DNA from 3 places in the Caldanaerobacter subterraneus subsp. tengcongensis MB4 genome. Region 3 is predicted to be linked to each of the others. Evidence: riboswitches for the same ligand, from Rfam matches in the RefSeq annotation. Region 3 holds a riboswitch; each other region holds the start of a gene.
The links. Region 3 has a riboswitch for thiamine pyrophosphate ahead of thiD (bifunctional hydroxymethylpyrimidine kinase/phosphomethylpyrimidine kinase). Riboswitches for the same ligand answer to the same signal wherever they lie in the genome.

Region 1: it holds a riboswitch for thiamine pyrophosphate, as region 3 does, so the genes downstream of both, thiT (energy-coupled thiamine transporter ThiT) here and thiD (bifunctional hydroxymethylpyrimidine kinase/phosphomethylpyrimidine kinase) in region 3, are expected to answer to the same signal.
Region 2: it holds a riboswitch for thiamine pyrophosphate, as region 3 does, so the genes downstream of both, TTE_RS08295 (hydroxymethylpyrimidine/phosphomethylpyrimidine kinase) here and thiD (bifunctional hydroxymethylpyrimidine kinase/phosphomethylpyrimidine kinase) in region 3, are expected to answer to the same signal.

What each region holds. Positions count from the first base shown of each region.
Region 1 covers NC_003869.1:2,398,147-2,402,826, forward strand. The annotation lists gene TTE_RS12010 (phosphatase PAP2 family protein) at 34-570, opposite strand; gene thiT (energy-coupled thiamine transporter ThiT) at 708-1,346, opposite strand; TPP riboswitch at 1,410-1,513, opposite strand; gene TTE_RS12020 (ABC transporter ATP-binding protein) at 1,578-3,431, opposite strand; gene TTE_RS12025 (ABC transporter ATP-binding protein) at 3,458-4,680, opposite strand, start outside.
Region 2 covers NC_003869.1:1,679,630-1,684,309, reverse strand. The annotation lists gene TTE_RS08335 (cold-shock protein) at 72-272, shown strand; gene hslO (Hsp33 family molecular chaperone HslO) at 343-1,227, shown strand; tRNA gene TTE_RS08325 (tRNA-Val) at 1,301-1,376, shown strand; tRNA gene TTE_RS08320 (tRNA-Asp) at 1,378-1,454, shown strand; tRNA gene TTE_RS08315 (tRNA-Phe) at 1,459-1,534, shown strand; tRNA gene TTE_RS08310 (tRNA-Gly) at 1,540-1,615, shown strand; tRNA gene TTE_RS08305 (tRNA-Cys) at 1,619-1,693, shown strand; gene TTE_RS08300 (transposase) at 1,826-2,329, opposite strand; TPP riboswitch at 2,786-2,888, shown strand; partial or broken gene TTE_RS08295 (hydroxymethylpyrimidine/phosphomethylpyrimidine kinase) at 2,945-3,265, shown strand; gene thiE (thiamine phosphate synthase) at 3,355-3,996, shown strand; partial or broken gene TTE_RS08285 (hydroxyethylthiazole kinase) at 4,004-4,234, shown strand; gene thiW (energy coupling factor transporter S component ThiW) at 4,231-4,680, shown strand, end outside.
Region 3 covers NC_003869.1:2,138,011-2,142,690, forward strand. The annotation lists gene thiE (thiamine phosphate synthase) at 1-603, opposite strand, end outside; gene TTE_RS10640 (3-oxoacyl-ACP reductase) at 630-1,391, opposite strand; gene thiD (bifunctional hydroxymethylpyrimidine kinase/phosphomethylpyrimidine kinase) at 1,411-2,202, opposite strand; TPP riboswitch at 2,262-2,364, opposite strand; gene TTE_RS10650 (ABC transporter permease) at 2,488-3,249, opposite strand; gene TTE_RS10655 (ABC transporter permease) at 3,254-4,048, opposite strand; gene TTE_RS10660 (ABC transporter ATP-binding protein) at 4,045-4,680, opposite strand, start outside.

The sequences.
Region 1 (4,680 bases), 260 kb from region 3:
TCTTGCACAATGTCAACTTATTTTCAAAAATTTTTACACAAAAATTCTTACACTCATAAAATGAGTAAGATAAGCAAAAGCAATGCCTATTGTAGAACCCATTAAAACATCGGAAGGATAGTGAAGCCCCATGTATATTCTAGAAAGTCCAACAAGTACTGCAAGAGAAACAAAGATAATTGCAAGGTTGGGAAAGAATATTGAAAAAGTCATTGCGAGAGAAAAACTGGCAGTCGCATGTCCAGAAGGAAAAGAATAATCTTTTAATAATTGACGAAAAGTGTTAGCATTTGCAAGCACCATATAAGGGCGAGGCCTTGTGTATTTTCTCTTCAACAGTTGCACAAAAAGATGACTACTTATAAGGGAAAACAAAGCCTCTATCGCAGACGTTTTGACATTATTTTTACCAAAAAGGGCCAAAAATACTGTCACAAACACGGTGAAAACAGGGCCACCCGCATGAGTTATTTTGGGCATTATTTTATCCAAGAGGCTGCATTTTATCCTCTCATTGATGTAGAAAAATATATTTCTGTCCTTGTCCTGCAGTATTTTTCTTAATTCCATTGACAGGCCACCTCTTTAAAAGTCTTCATTTCTATCTTATCATAATTTTTATAAAATGTCTCTCTTATGAGCTCACCCTCAAATTCCTCCATGTTGATTTCACAATTTTAAAAAAATAAAGGGGCCCTATCCCCTTTTTAAGCCAAAGCTCTTTTCTTAACTTCTTCTATGGCATTTCTCACTTGAGGAATTAAGGAAACTACAAAACAAATTAAAACCTCTGTTCCTATGATACTGCCATTAACTAAAAGTGAATACACTATGGGGTTCATACCTTTTGGAGCATAGCTTGCAAAAAAGAATATTCCAGACAAAAAGTGGGAGAAAAATCTTCCAAAACCGCCGACTAAAATTCCCAAACTTAAATTTTTTCTAAAAAAGCCTGCAAGCCCTAAAGCGCCAAAAGCCAAAGGATAATCCAAAAGAACCTGTACCCATTGTACTATAAAAGGATCTTGAATCAGCTGCAAAAACCCATAGGCCATTCCAACGACAATTCCTGGACCGGGACCGTAGTAATAGGCAAAAACAAACAGTGGAAGCATGCTGGCAGGTGTAATAGATCCCCCTTGGGGCCAGTGGTAAAACCTTATATAAGATAGAACAAAAGCTATAGCAATTGAGAGGGCCCCATAAACAAGCATTTTTGTGTCAAACTTGACACTTTTCCTCATAAGATACAAGAGAAAAGCTGCCAGCAAAATTGCTAGGATTACAGAAAGGGTCACTGGTTTTATCTCTGCAAAATCAGAAAATATGCTTAAAATATAGGACATAAACAAAAACACCTCCATTTTTAGGAGGTTATGTTCGCTGAAAAAAGGCACCGCCTCATGCGGTGCCTTTTGAGCCCGCATTCCCTACGGAGGCATTACCCTCATCAGGTTCCAAGGGTTCGGCATTTCTGCCGTCTCAGCCTTTTCAGGCTCCCCCAGCGGACATAACCACCCGTATTTTGTTTTGCTTATTTTTAACTTTACCACTTTTTATGCTATGTGTCAATACTTTTAACTTACAAGCTGCTCCTCTTCTCTCTCAAACTGGCTGTTGTAAAGTTTAGCATAGAAGCCGCCTTTTTTGAGAAGTTCTTCATGGGTTCCCTGTTCTACTATATCTCCATGGTCCATAACGAGTATTAAATCTGCATCTTTTATTGTAGAAAGCCTGTGAGCGATTATAAAGCTTGTGCGCCCTTTCATGAGATAATCCATCGCTTTTTGTATCTGTATTTCAGTTAAAGTATCTACAGAGCTTGTAGCCTCATCCAGTATGAGAATTTTTGGGTCTTTTAATATGGCTCTTGCTATTGTAATAAGCTGCTTTTGTCCCTGAGAAATGTTAGTACTCTCTTCATTTATCATCATGTTATATCCACCAGGCAGGCTCTTGACAAAGCTGTGAACGTGTGCTGCTTTAGCAGCTTTAATCACTTCCTCATCGGTTGCGTCAAGTCTGCCATATCTTATATTGTCCATGATAGTTCCATTGTAAAGCCAGGTGTCTTGAAGCACCATTCCAAAGAGGGACCTTAAATCTTCCCTTGAAAATTCTCTTATATCGTGACCGTCAATTAAGATAGCACCTTCATTTACATCGTAAAATCTCATTAAAAGCTTGACAATTGTAGTTTTTCCTGCACCAGTAGGACCAACAATTGCAACTTTTTGCCCTGCTTTAATCTTAGCAGAAAAGTTATTTATGACTATTTTATCTGGCCTATAGCCAAATTTGACATTCCTAAATTCAACGTCTCCTTTTATATCCTCCAATTTTATCGGCTTAGGATTGTCAGGCACTTCCTCCTCTTCTTCCAAAAACTCAAAAACTCTCTCAGCACAGGCTGCTGTCTGCTGAAGTATATTGGAAATATTTGCAATCTGCGCAATTGGCTGAGTGAAAGACCTAATGTACTGTATAAAAGCCTGTATATCTCCCACTTCTATCGCATTTTTGATGACCAACCAACTTCCTAAAACTGTAACAGCGACATACCCTAGATTGCCTATCACATTCATAAGGGGCATCATAACACCTGTCAAAAACTGTGACTTCCAAGCAGCATCATACCAAGTGCTATTAAGCTCATCAAATTTGGCTATACTCTTTTTTTCTCCATTAAACGCTTTTACTATGTGATGTCCTCCATACATTTCCTCCACATGCCCATTTACATGCCCTAAATAATCTTGCTGCTCTCTAAAATATTTTTGAGAATACTTTACAATAAAAGCAATTACTAAAGAAGACAGAGGTATAATCAAAAGAGCAACCAACGTCATAAGCCAGTTTATTGTAAGCATCATAATCAGAACGCCAATAACTGTGGTCACAGAAGTAATTATCTGTGTCAAGCTTTGATTGAGAGTCTGTGTAATTGTATCTACGTCATTTGTGATACGAGAAAGTATTTCTCCTTGATTCGTGCCTTCAAAATATTTCAAAGGAAGTCGATTAATCTTCTCAGAAATTTCCCTTCTAAATTTGTAGGTAACTTTCATTGCAACACCGGACATTATCCAGCCCTGCAAATAGCCAAATAAAGCGCTTAGCCCGTATAATCCAATGAGGATTAAAATTATCCTTCCAATATATTCAAAATCTATTCCGCTTCCCTGACCTGTTATTCTGTTCATCACACCTTCAAAAATTTTGGTGATAGCTTTACTCAATATTTTAGGTCCTGCAATGGAAAAGGAGGTACTTAATATTGCCAGTAAAATTACCGTTATTATAGAGATTTTATACTCAGACAAATACTTTATAAATTTTTTCATCGTTCCCTTAAAATCTTTTGCTTTTTCTGCTCCACGTACTAAAGCCCGAGGTCCTCCACCCCTACCCATATGTGGAATTGGCGGCATTTTGGAATCTACTTTTCTGTCTCCGCTCATGCTAATTCCTCCTCCTTAAGCTGCGACAAAGCAATATCTCTATAGGTTGGACAAGTCCTCATTAAATCTTTGTGCTTACCTATGCCAACAACTCTTCCTTCCTCCAAAACAATTATCTGATCTGCATTAAAAAGGGTAGAAACTCTTTGAGATACCATTATGACAGTGCTGCCTTTTAGCTTTTCCTTAATAGCTTTCCTTAAAGCTGCTTCTGTCCTAAAGTCAAGGGCAGAAAAACTCTCATCAAAAATGTATATCTCAGGTTTTTTAACAAGGGCACGAGCAATGGAAAGCCTTTGCTTTTGACCTCCTGATACGTTTGTTCCCCCTTGAGCAATTTCTGTGTCAAACTTTTTGGGCTTTTCATTTATAAACTCCATCGCCTGTGCAATTTCCGCTGCTTCTATTAAGTCTTCCTCAGTAGCCAGGTCGTTACCATATTTCAAATTTGACTTAATAGTACCGCTGAAAAGCCAGCTTTTCTGAGGCACGTACCCTATTCTGCGGCGAAGGTCCTCTTGTTTCACTTCTCTTACATCCACCCCATCCACCAGCACTTGCCCTTCTGTAACATCGTAAAATCTCAGTATCAAATTAACTAAAGTACTTTTACCAGAACCAGTTCTTCCTATTATGCCTACTGTCTGACCAGGCAAAACTTTGAAGCTCACATCCTTTAGAGCATAATCTTCAGCTCCAGGGTATTTGAAAGACACATTTCTAAATTCCACTGTTCCTGCTTGTGTTTCATCAAACTGCTTTGGATTTTCTGGGTCTTTTATAGAGGGCTCTGTTTCTAAAACCTCAGCAATACGCTCTGCTGAAACAGAAGCTCTCGGAATCATTATAAAAAGCATTGAAAACATCAGGAAAGCAAATATTATCTGTATAGCGTACTGCATAAAGGCCATCATGTCTCCAACTCTCATGCTGGAATTTTCTATTTGATGAGCCCCTACCCACACTATCAAAAGAGTTACACCATTCATCACAAGCATCATTGAAGGAAACAGTATCGCCATAGCGCGGTTTACGAAAAGACCCACTTTGGTCACATCCTGGTTTGCTTTGTCAAATCTTTCTTCTTCAAACTTTTGATTGTTAAAAGCCCTTACCACCATTATCCCTGATAGATTTTCACGTGTAACTAAATTGAGCCTGTCAATTAATTTTTGCATCAACATGAATTTAGGCATGGCAATAGAATACAGGACTGATA
Region 2 (4,680 bases), 460 kb from region 3:
AGTTTGACTTTTTGAAGTTTTGGTGTTATGATAAATAGGTAAATCATTTATTAGTTTGGAGGAAGATGTAAATGGTAAGAGGTAAAGTTAAATGGTTTAATGCCGAGAAAGGCTATGGTTTTATTGAGAGAGAGGATGGCACAGACGTATTTGTGCACTACTCCGCGATTGAAGGCGAGGGCTTTAAGACGTTAGAGGAAGGACAGGCGGTAGAATTTGAGGTAGTTCAGGCGGCTAAAGGCCCACAGGCTTCTAAGGTAAGAAAGCTGTAACTGCCGAATTTTAAACCCTAACATGTATATGTTAGGGTTTTTTGATATATAAAAGGTGGAGGTTTACAAAATGGGTGACTATATCGTAAAAGCGACTGCTTATGAGGACAATGTGCTGGCTTTTGCAGCTCTCTCAAAAGATACAGTAAATAGGGCAAAAGAGATTCACAGTCTTACGCCTACTGCCTGTGCAGCTTTGGGCAGAAGCCTTACAGCTGTTGCGATGATGAGGACTATGATGAAAGGAGAGAAGGATAAAGTCACTCTTGTCATAAAAGGGGATGGACCGATAGGCAGTATTGTGGTCGTATCCAATTTTCCAGGTATTGTAAAAGGATATGTGGGAAATCCTTTTGTCGATTTGCCTTTGAGTGAAAAAGGAAAGTTAGATGTGGGAAGGGCTGTTGGTAAAAAAGGTTATGTGACTGTGATAAAGGATATAGGTTTGAAAGAGCCTTACATAGGGACGGTGGAGATCCAGACAGGAGAAATTGGAGATGACATAGCCTATTACTTTTACACTTCTGAGCAGATTCCCTCTGCTGTAGGATTAGGAGTTTTAGTGGGGAAGGAAGGGGATGTGCTGACAGCGGGAGGGTTTATACTTCAGCTCCTTCCCGATGTAAAAGAAGAGGTAATATTAAAGCTTGAAAAGGCTATTGGTCAAATTACCTCTGTAACAGACCTTTTGAGGCAGGGGAAGACTCCGGAAGATATTTTGACCTCTATTTTTGAAGAGGAAGAAGTAAAATTTTTAGAGAAAATACCGCTAAAATACGAGTGCGACTGTTCACAGGAAAGATTCGAGAGTGCTATTCTTGCCTTAGGGAAAGAAGAGATACAAAAACTTATTAAAGAAGAACAAGGTATTGAGACTGTGTGCCATTTCTGCGGCAAAAAGTATTTTATAACTAGAGAAAGACTTGAGGAGCTTTTAAAAGAAGCGGAAAATTGATGCTGATTTATGAAATTGGGTGTTGACTATTGAGAGTTTTTTATGTATACTATTACTTGCATGGAGCAAAATTGGTCGTGTAGCTCAGCTGGGAGAGCACCTGCCTTACAAGCAGGGGGTCATAGGTTCAAGTCCTATCGCGACCACCATGGCCCAGTAGCTCAGCTGGTTAGAGCGCCAGCCTGTCACGCTGGAGGCCGAGGGTTCAAGTCCCTTCTGGGTCGCCATCCTGCCCCGATAGCTCAGTAGGTAGAGCAAGGGACTGAAAATCCCTGTGTCAGTGGTTCGATTCCACTTCGGGGCACCATCCAAGCGGGCATAGCTCAGTTGGCAGAGCATCACCTTGCCAAGGTGAGGGTCGCGAGTTCGAGTCTCGTTGCCCGCTCCATAAGGCGACATAGCCAAGCGGTAAGGCAGGGGTCTGCAAAACCCCGATTCCCCGGTTCGAATCCGGGTGTCGCCTCCATAAAATATAGTGGCTCTTTGTCAATAGTTGGGGTGGGTATTTTTCTGAATGCCTACCTCTTAGTTTTTCATATATGATTTTGTTATTATAACCTTCTGTTACAGAGTTACTATAAGGAAACACTCGCATTAGTTATTTCTTCAAACCAACTGTTAAATACCTGCACACGTCTCTTAAATTCATCAATTTTGCTTTCTTTGGCTGGTTGTATCCGTTTTTTAATTCTATTTTTGTTTCTTCTGAAGATTGGTTTTTTAATACTTTATCGAATTGTTCTTTTAACTGGTATGCCATCTTTAAATCATCACTGTACCAAAACATTACTTCTACTTTTTCTTTTTGTTTTTCTGTCAAAGTATCGTATTTTGCAAAAAGCAGCCTCCAGCTCTTTTTAAAATATTTTCTTTTATTAGCCGGCAATTCCTTTTGTACTCTCTTTCTTACATTCTCTACTGCCCAATATACATACCTTGTAAAATGAAATTTGTCTATGGCTATTTTGGCTCCTTTAAAATATATTTTTGTTATATCAGCAAAAGGTCTCCACATATCTATAGTAACCCATTTTACTTTGTTTCTGTTTCTAAATCTTTTGAAATATTCACTTAAATTCTCTTGCTTTCTGTCATTTAAAATATCTAAAATTTTTCTTTCTTTGGGGTCTACAACAATGCAATGATATTTCCTCTCTCCAGAATTTCCTTAATTTTAGATGTTAATTTCCCGCATTTTGGACAAACGTGAGGCTTTTGCTTCATTTTGATGTGAAACTCTATTCTATCGTCATTTCCTATAATGTTTTCCCAAATTATATCTTCAGATTTTAAAAGATTTGTGATATAATTACTTTGCACTTATTCTGATGCTTCCTTTTGTTGGGTTGTTTTAACCACTTCTATTATAGCAGGCATTCAGAATAAGTGCGCTCTTTTTTTGTAGGATGTTTTTCATCCACCCCAACATTTATTATAGAACCATTTTTTAAAAAATTTTACCTGCGAAACCTTGACACGGACGTGGAAATTGTAGGAATTCAATTTTTTTAATCTTTATGATATAATAAAAATAAAGCTGTAATTGAAAAATTAAATACTCAAGTGCTAGGGGAGCCAGAAATGGCTGAGAGGGGATTCGTTCCCGACCCTTAGAACCTGACCAGGGTAATGCCTGCGAAGGGAAGCACGTTTTATTGAGTCTGTAAAAAGTGCTCACCTGAACAGGTGGGCTCATTTTATTATTTTGGAGGTGGTCATATGGAAGTTAGCTCTTACAATTGCCGGTTCTGACTCTGGGGGAGGAGCAGGAATTCAAGCAGATTTAAAGACTTTTTCAGCCCATGGAGTATACGGCATGAGTGTCATTACTTCAATAACAGCGCAAAATACCATGGGGGTTTTAGGAATTGAGGATATAAGTCCTGATATGGTGTATCTGCAAATGAGGGCAATTTTTGAGGATTTGTATCCCTGTGCAGTGAAGATAGGTATGGTGTCTAATGAAGACATAATTAAGATGATTGCAAAAGGATTAAAAGATTACAATGTAAAAAATGCTGTGCTGGACCCTGTCATGCAGGGGCTATAAAACATTCATTGGCCATAGGGCATGGAGTAGGTCCCACTAACCATTTTTGGAATATAGAAATAAGGAAGGTGTGAGATATGGACTTAACCCTTTATGCTATAACGGATAGGTCTTACATAAAGGATATGGATATTGCTGACGCAGTAGAACTAGCAATAAAAGGCGGTGCAACAATAATTCAACTGAGAGAAAAAGATATATCAAGTAGGGAATTTTATGAAATTGCTCTTAAAGTTAAAGAAGTGACAAAAAGAAATAAAATTCCTCTCATTATTAACGACAGAGTGGATATAGCTTTGGCAGTAGATGCAGATGGAGTTCACGTTGGACAGGAGGATTTGCCAGCAGATGTTGTAAGGAGAATGATAGGTCCTCATAAAATAGTAGGGGTATCAGCGAGGACAGTGGAGGAAGCTTTAAAAGCACAAAGGGATGGAGCGGATTATTTAGGGGTAGGAGCAGTGTTTAAGACTCCTACAAAGCCGGAAGCGGAAGCCATTGGAATAGAAGGGCTGAAAAGGATAAAAGAGGCTGTTACTATTCCAGTCGTTGCAATAGGAGGTATAACGAAGGATAATGCTTATGAAGTCATGTTAAAGTCGGGAGTAGACGGGATATCTTCAGTTTCAGCTGTATTTTATGGGGATATAGAAAACAATACAAGAAAACTTTTGGAGGTTATAGCAAAAGCGATAAACGATAGGAGGAATTTGAAATGAAAAAAGAATCACCGGCACAGGTTGTATGCTTACCTCTGTAGTAGCAAGCTTCTGCGGAGTATGTGAAGATTATTTTGAAGCTACAGTAGAAGCTTTTGTAGCTTTTGGAATAGCAGGGGAAAGAGCTGCTCAAAGCAGCAATGTCAAAGGGCCCGGCAGTTTTAAAGTGACATTTTTTGATGAGATATATAATCTCACGCCGGAGATAATAGAAAAAGATAGGAAGGTGGAAGTATGAATAAAATACATCGTATGGTTTTTATGGCACTTATTATTGCTATAGGCACCTTGACTTCTCAATATGTATGGTTTAGTGTAGGTGTTGCCAAAGTTACACCCGTTCAACATGCTATTAATGTTATTTCAGCAGTTTTTTTGGGTCCTTGGGGAGCGTTAGAAGTAGCTTTTATTATAGGACTATTGAGGAACATCCTTGGTGTTGGATCGCTTTTGGCATTTCCAGGAGGAATGGTTGGTGCATTCATTGCTGGATATCTTTATAGATTTACACGTAAGTTTTATTTTGCCTCTATAGGAGAAGTTATAGGTACAGGCATTATAGGGGCTTTGCTTTCTTATCCTATAGCTAAGTATATACTGGGAAGTTCCGGCGCGGCTTTTATGTTTGTCATTCCATTTTCGCTTTCAAGTACAATAGGCTCGGTGATAGGATATGTAGTGGTA
Region 3 (4,680 bases):
TTCCCTTAACATATCTTTCGTATTAGCCTCAATATCTCCATCAAAAATACCTGCTATTGCAGATATCCCATCTACTCCTGAATGCAAAATCACTTCATAAGCATTAGTTTTATTTACCCCTCCTATGGCTACCACAGGTATATTTACAGCTTCTTTTATTTTTCTAACTCCTTCTATACCTATGACCTCTGCTTCAGGTTTTACAGGCTGTGCAAATACGGATCCTGCTCCTATGTAGTCAGCTCCTTCTTTTTCTGCTTTTAAAGCTTCTTCAACGGAATACGCAGACCCTCCCACTATTTTGTCAGGTCCCAATATTCTCCTCACAACGCCAACAGGCAAATCATCAGGCCCTACATGTACACCTTCGGCATCTACAGCCAGGGCTATATCAACTCTGTCATTTATAATTAGAGGAACATTATATTTTCTTGTAACTTCCTTTACTTTAAGGGCAATTTCATAGAATTCTCTGCTGGATATATCTTTTTCCCTCAGCTGAACCACAGTAACACCATTTTTAATAGCTATCTCCACCGCTTCAGCTATGTCCATCCCTTTTATAAAGGACCTGTCAGTGATAGCATACAAAGTAAAGTCTATCCTCTTCACAACCTTTACCCCCTTATTCAATCCATCACAAGGCCGCCATCTACAACCAAATTTTGCCCTGTTACCGCTCTCGCCCAAGGTGAAGCAAAAAACAGCACTACATCAGCCAAATCTTCATGAGCAGTAACTTTCTTCAAAGGAGTGGTCTGTTCAATTAAATCAAAAACCTCTTTGCTGGTAGCCGAACTCGCATCTGTAACTTTTAAAAGCCCTCCGCTTACCATGTTGACAGTGATGCCATACTCTCCCAATTCTTTTGCCATATTGCGTGTAAAACCGATCAGAGCAGCTTTAGCAGTGGTATAATCGTGGTAAGGAACCACTGGATTCTGAAACAAATTAGTCCCTATATTTATAATTCGGCCAAAGCGCATCTTTTTCATATCTTTAAGTCCTGCTTTTATAGTGTTCAAGGCCCCTTTTACAGCTCCTTCTAATTGTTTTAAATAATCTTCCCACTCAATTGTTTCAGGAGTTTTTCTGTTCATCGGATCAAAAACATAGTCAATCAGCGCATTGTTCACAATAGTAGTGACGGGTTTCCCAAAATACTTCTTTGCTTCTTCAAACATTGAAGCTACTTGATTAAAATCTCTTACATCAGCTCTAATAGCAACAGAATTTCTTCCCAGCTCCTCTGACAATTTTTGCGCCTTTTCTTCGCTTTTATAATAATTTACTACCACGCTGGCTCCTTCTCTAGCAAAAGCTTTAGCAATGGCAGCACCTAAGCCTCGGCTAGACCCTGTAACAAGAACTACCTGTTCTCTTATTTCCACAACAAACATCCTCCTTATTCTATTCTTTAAATTCAACATTCCAGAAATGATTTGTGGGTCCCACTCCATGCCCTATAGAAAGAGAATTTTTTATGGCTCCTGTGATGTACCTTTTAGCCCTCTTCACCGCCTCTAACAAATCATATCCTAAAGCCAAGTTTGCTGCTATAGCTGATGAAAAAGTGCATCCTGTCCCATGTGTGTTTTTAGTGTTAATTCTCTCCGCTTTAATTTCGTAAAATTCTACTCCATCATAAAACACATCCACCGCTTCTCCTTCTAAATGTCCGCCCTTTACCAAAACTACCTTTGCGCCTAAACTTAAAATTTTCTTTGCAGCTTCCTTCATATCCGAAATGTTCTTTATCTCCATTCCTGTTAATTCCTTAGCTTCCATCAAATTTGGCGTAACAACAAGGCTTAATGGCAACAGCTCCTCCTTTAATGCTTTCATCGCCTCAGGTTTTAAAAGAGGGTCTCCACTCTTCGCAATCATGACTGGGTCTAAAACAACTTTTTCTACTCCGTATTCTTTTAAGCCCTTTGCGATAGTTTTTATAATCTCTTCATTGGATACCATGCCTATCTTAACTGCATCCGGATACAGGTCTTCAAAAATTGCTCTCATCTGCAAATAGACCATGTCAGGGCTTACATCTTCAATTCCTAAAACTCCCATAGTGTTCTGAGCTGTTATTGAAGTAATGACGCTCATTCCAAATACTCCGTGGGCAGAAAAAGTCTTCAAATCTGCCTGGATTCCTGCTCCTCCTCCTGAATCTGAACCAGCAATTGTAAGAGCTAATTTCATATACTCACCTCCAAGATAATAAAAATATGCCCACCTGAAAAGGTGAGCACTTTTTACAGATTCCGTAAAACGTGCTTCCCTTCGCAGGCATTACCCTGGTCAGGTTCTAAGGGTCGGGAACGAATCCCCTCTCAGCCATTTCTGGCTCCCCTAGCACTTTGATATTCAATTTTTTTAAGTTCTTTTGCTTCTATTATATCATAAGATTAGAAAAATTCAATCCAATTTATTTTCAAAAGCATCAAATTTTATAGGCTTTATCTGTCACGCAATTTATAATCTTAATCACAATTCTCCTGTCGACTGGTATTTTTTCAGCCCTTGGTAAAGGATAATTTTTAAAACCAAATAATATAATAAGGAAGATGAATAACACCATATATTCTCATATATACTGCTCTTACCAAGGGCAATCCTTGCAGGAATTGCACTAAATAAGAAAATGGGAATTGCATATATGAGAAGATTACGGAAGATTTTTGGGAAAACCGTATCAGGTTTTTCTGCCATTGTTAAAAGCTGCAAGACTATCGCTGAAATTGCTTCAGACCTTAAACCAAAAAGAGTAAAACTGTATACTATGAAAAATAAAAGTCCCATTAAAATAGAAGCACTGAAAATTGAAATGATATAAGCTATTGTCAATTTAATTCCACATATTTTCATACACCATATATTTAGAAATATTAACAAGGGGGTTGAAAGAGCTGCAGGAAAATTTAGGTTTTTTAGTACAATGTATTTTATGAGAGGCTGTGGTTTTAGTAAATCAAAATCAAAATACCCTGTTAAAACTGATTGTCCAAACTTAGAAACAGCTTCTGCAAAGAAAATTGCATATAGGTTGTTTACTAAAAAGAAACAGGTTATATAAAAAAGAATTTCTTCTCTATTATAATCACCAAAAACGTCAATTTTTTGAGTAAGCAGGTAATAGCCTAAAAATGTTGCAGTGTATAAAGATAAGTCTGCCAAAAACCAGCTTACCAAATTTGCTCTATATTGAATTGCTTTTTTAATTGAAAATCTTATAGATTCTATTAGCATGTTTTCACGCCCCATGAGAGGTGTATTTTTTTAATCCATTTTTCATAAGTAAAAAAACAATGAAACCAAGTATTAACACCCAGACTAGCGAAATAAACAATCCTTTATTTACTATTTCAATGTCAAAATTAGCATCACATATAAGCTTTGACGGGATGTATGTCATATAAGGGAAGGGAGTCATTAGCATAATTGATTCAATTTTGCTAGGCAAAAGGTCTAAAGGGAAAATGGCACCTGAAAGAAGACCTGTCAGTAAGTTTCTGATGGCAGCTATGCCCCATATTTCTGTCAGCCAAAAAGATAACAATCCTATTATAAAGGAAAATAAAGCATTGAATAAAAAACCCAAAATTAACGCTAAAGGTAGGTATAACAGCCGGTTTGCTGGGATTTCAATTTTTGCCCAAATTGAGGTCATAATAATTACTGGCATATATAAAATTGCAAACTTTGCAAGGCTTGAAGATATGTGACTGTATGAAATACTGGTCAGATAATTCACTGGAAGTAAAAGCTTTTGGCCAAATCTGTAGGTTTTTATATCCTTTTCAAGGTCATGTTCAGCATGAATTTCTGTGAATAGAAGTATTGCATTAGAAATGATAATATAAATCATCATTTCTTTCAGAGTGTAATTTATGGGATTTCTTTCAATTAAAGACCTCCAGAGAAAGAAGTTTATTAGGATTGGTACAATTAGGGAACTTAAAAGCTCTCCTATAAGGTAAATTCTATACATTAAGAGTCTTTTTATTGAGTAGTCAAAATATCCCATGAAAACATACAATGTCCTCATTTTTCTGCACCCTTATACAATGACTCTATGATAATATCGAGAGTATCATCGTGAAAATTTATATTTGAAATTTCAGCTTCATTTGACAAAACTCTCATTACATTTATCGTTTCTTCTGGACTAAATCTGATGAAATATTCTTGTTCTTCGCTTGCTTTTTCTACTTTATAATATTTGCTGATTCTTTCAACTGCACAATTGCTTGCGTTAAATCTAACCTTTCTGATGTTGGGAATCATACTTTTCAGTTTCTCAATTGTTCCATAATATAGCTCTTGACCTTTGTGGAGTATATAGATGTTGTCGCATAAATCTTCAATATCAGTTATGTAATGGCTTGTTAGTATTATAGAGGCATTATATTTCTTTTTATAATTTTTTAAGTAATTTCTAATTGTCCTTTGGGTGATAAAATCCAAGCCTAAAGTAGGCTCATCAAGAAAAACAATTACTGGCAGATGAATAAAAGATAATATCAATTCACCTTTCATCCTTTGTCCTAAAGACAGGGTTCTGACCTGTTTTTGCAGGTCTATTTCTGACAAGCCCAATTCTTCTGCCATTGATTTTGCCCTTGAAATTGCTTCTCTTTTGTCAATAGAGTAAATGGAGGCAAAAAGTTTTACAGAATC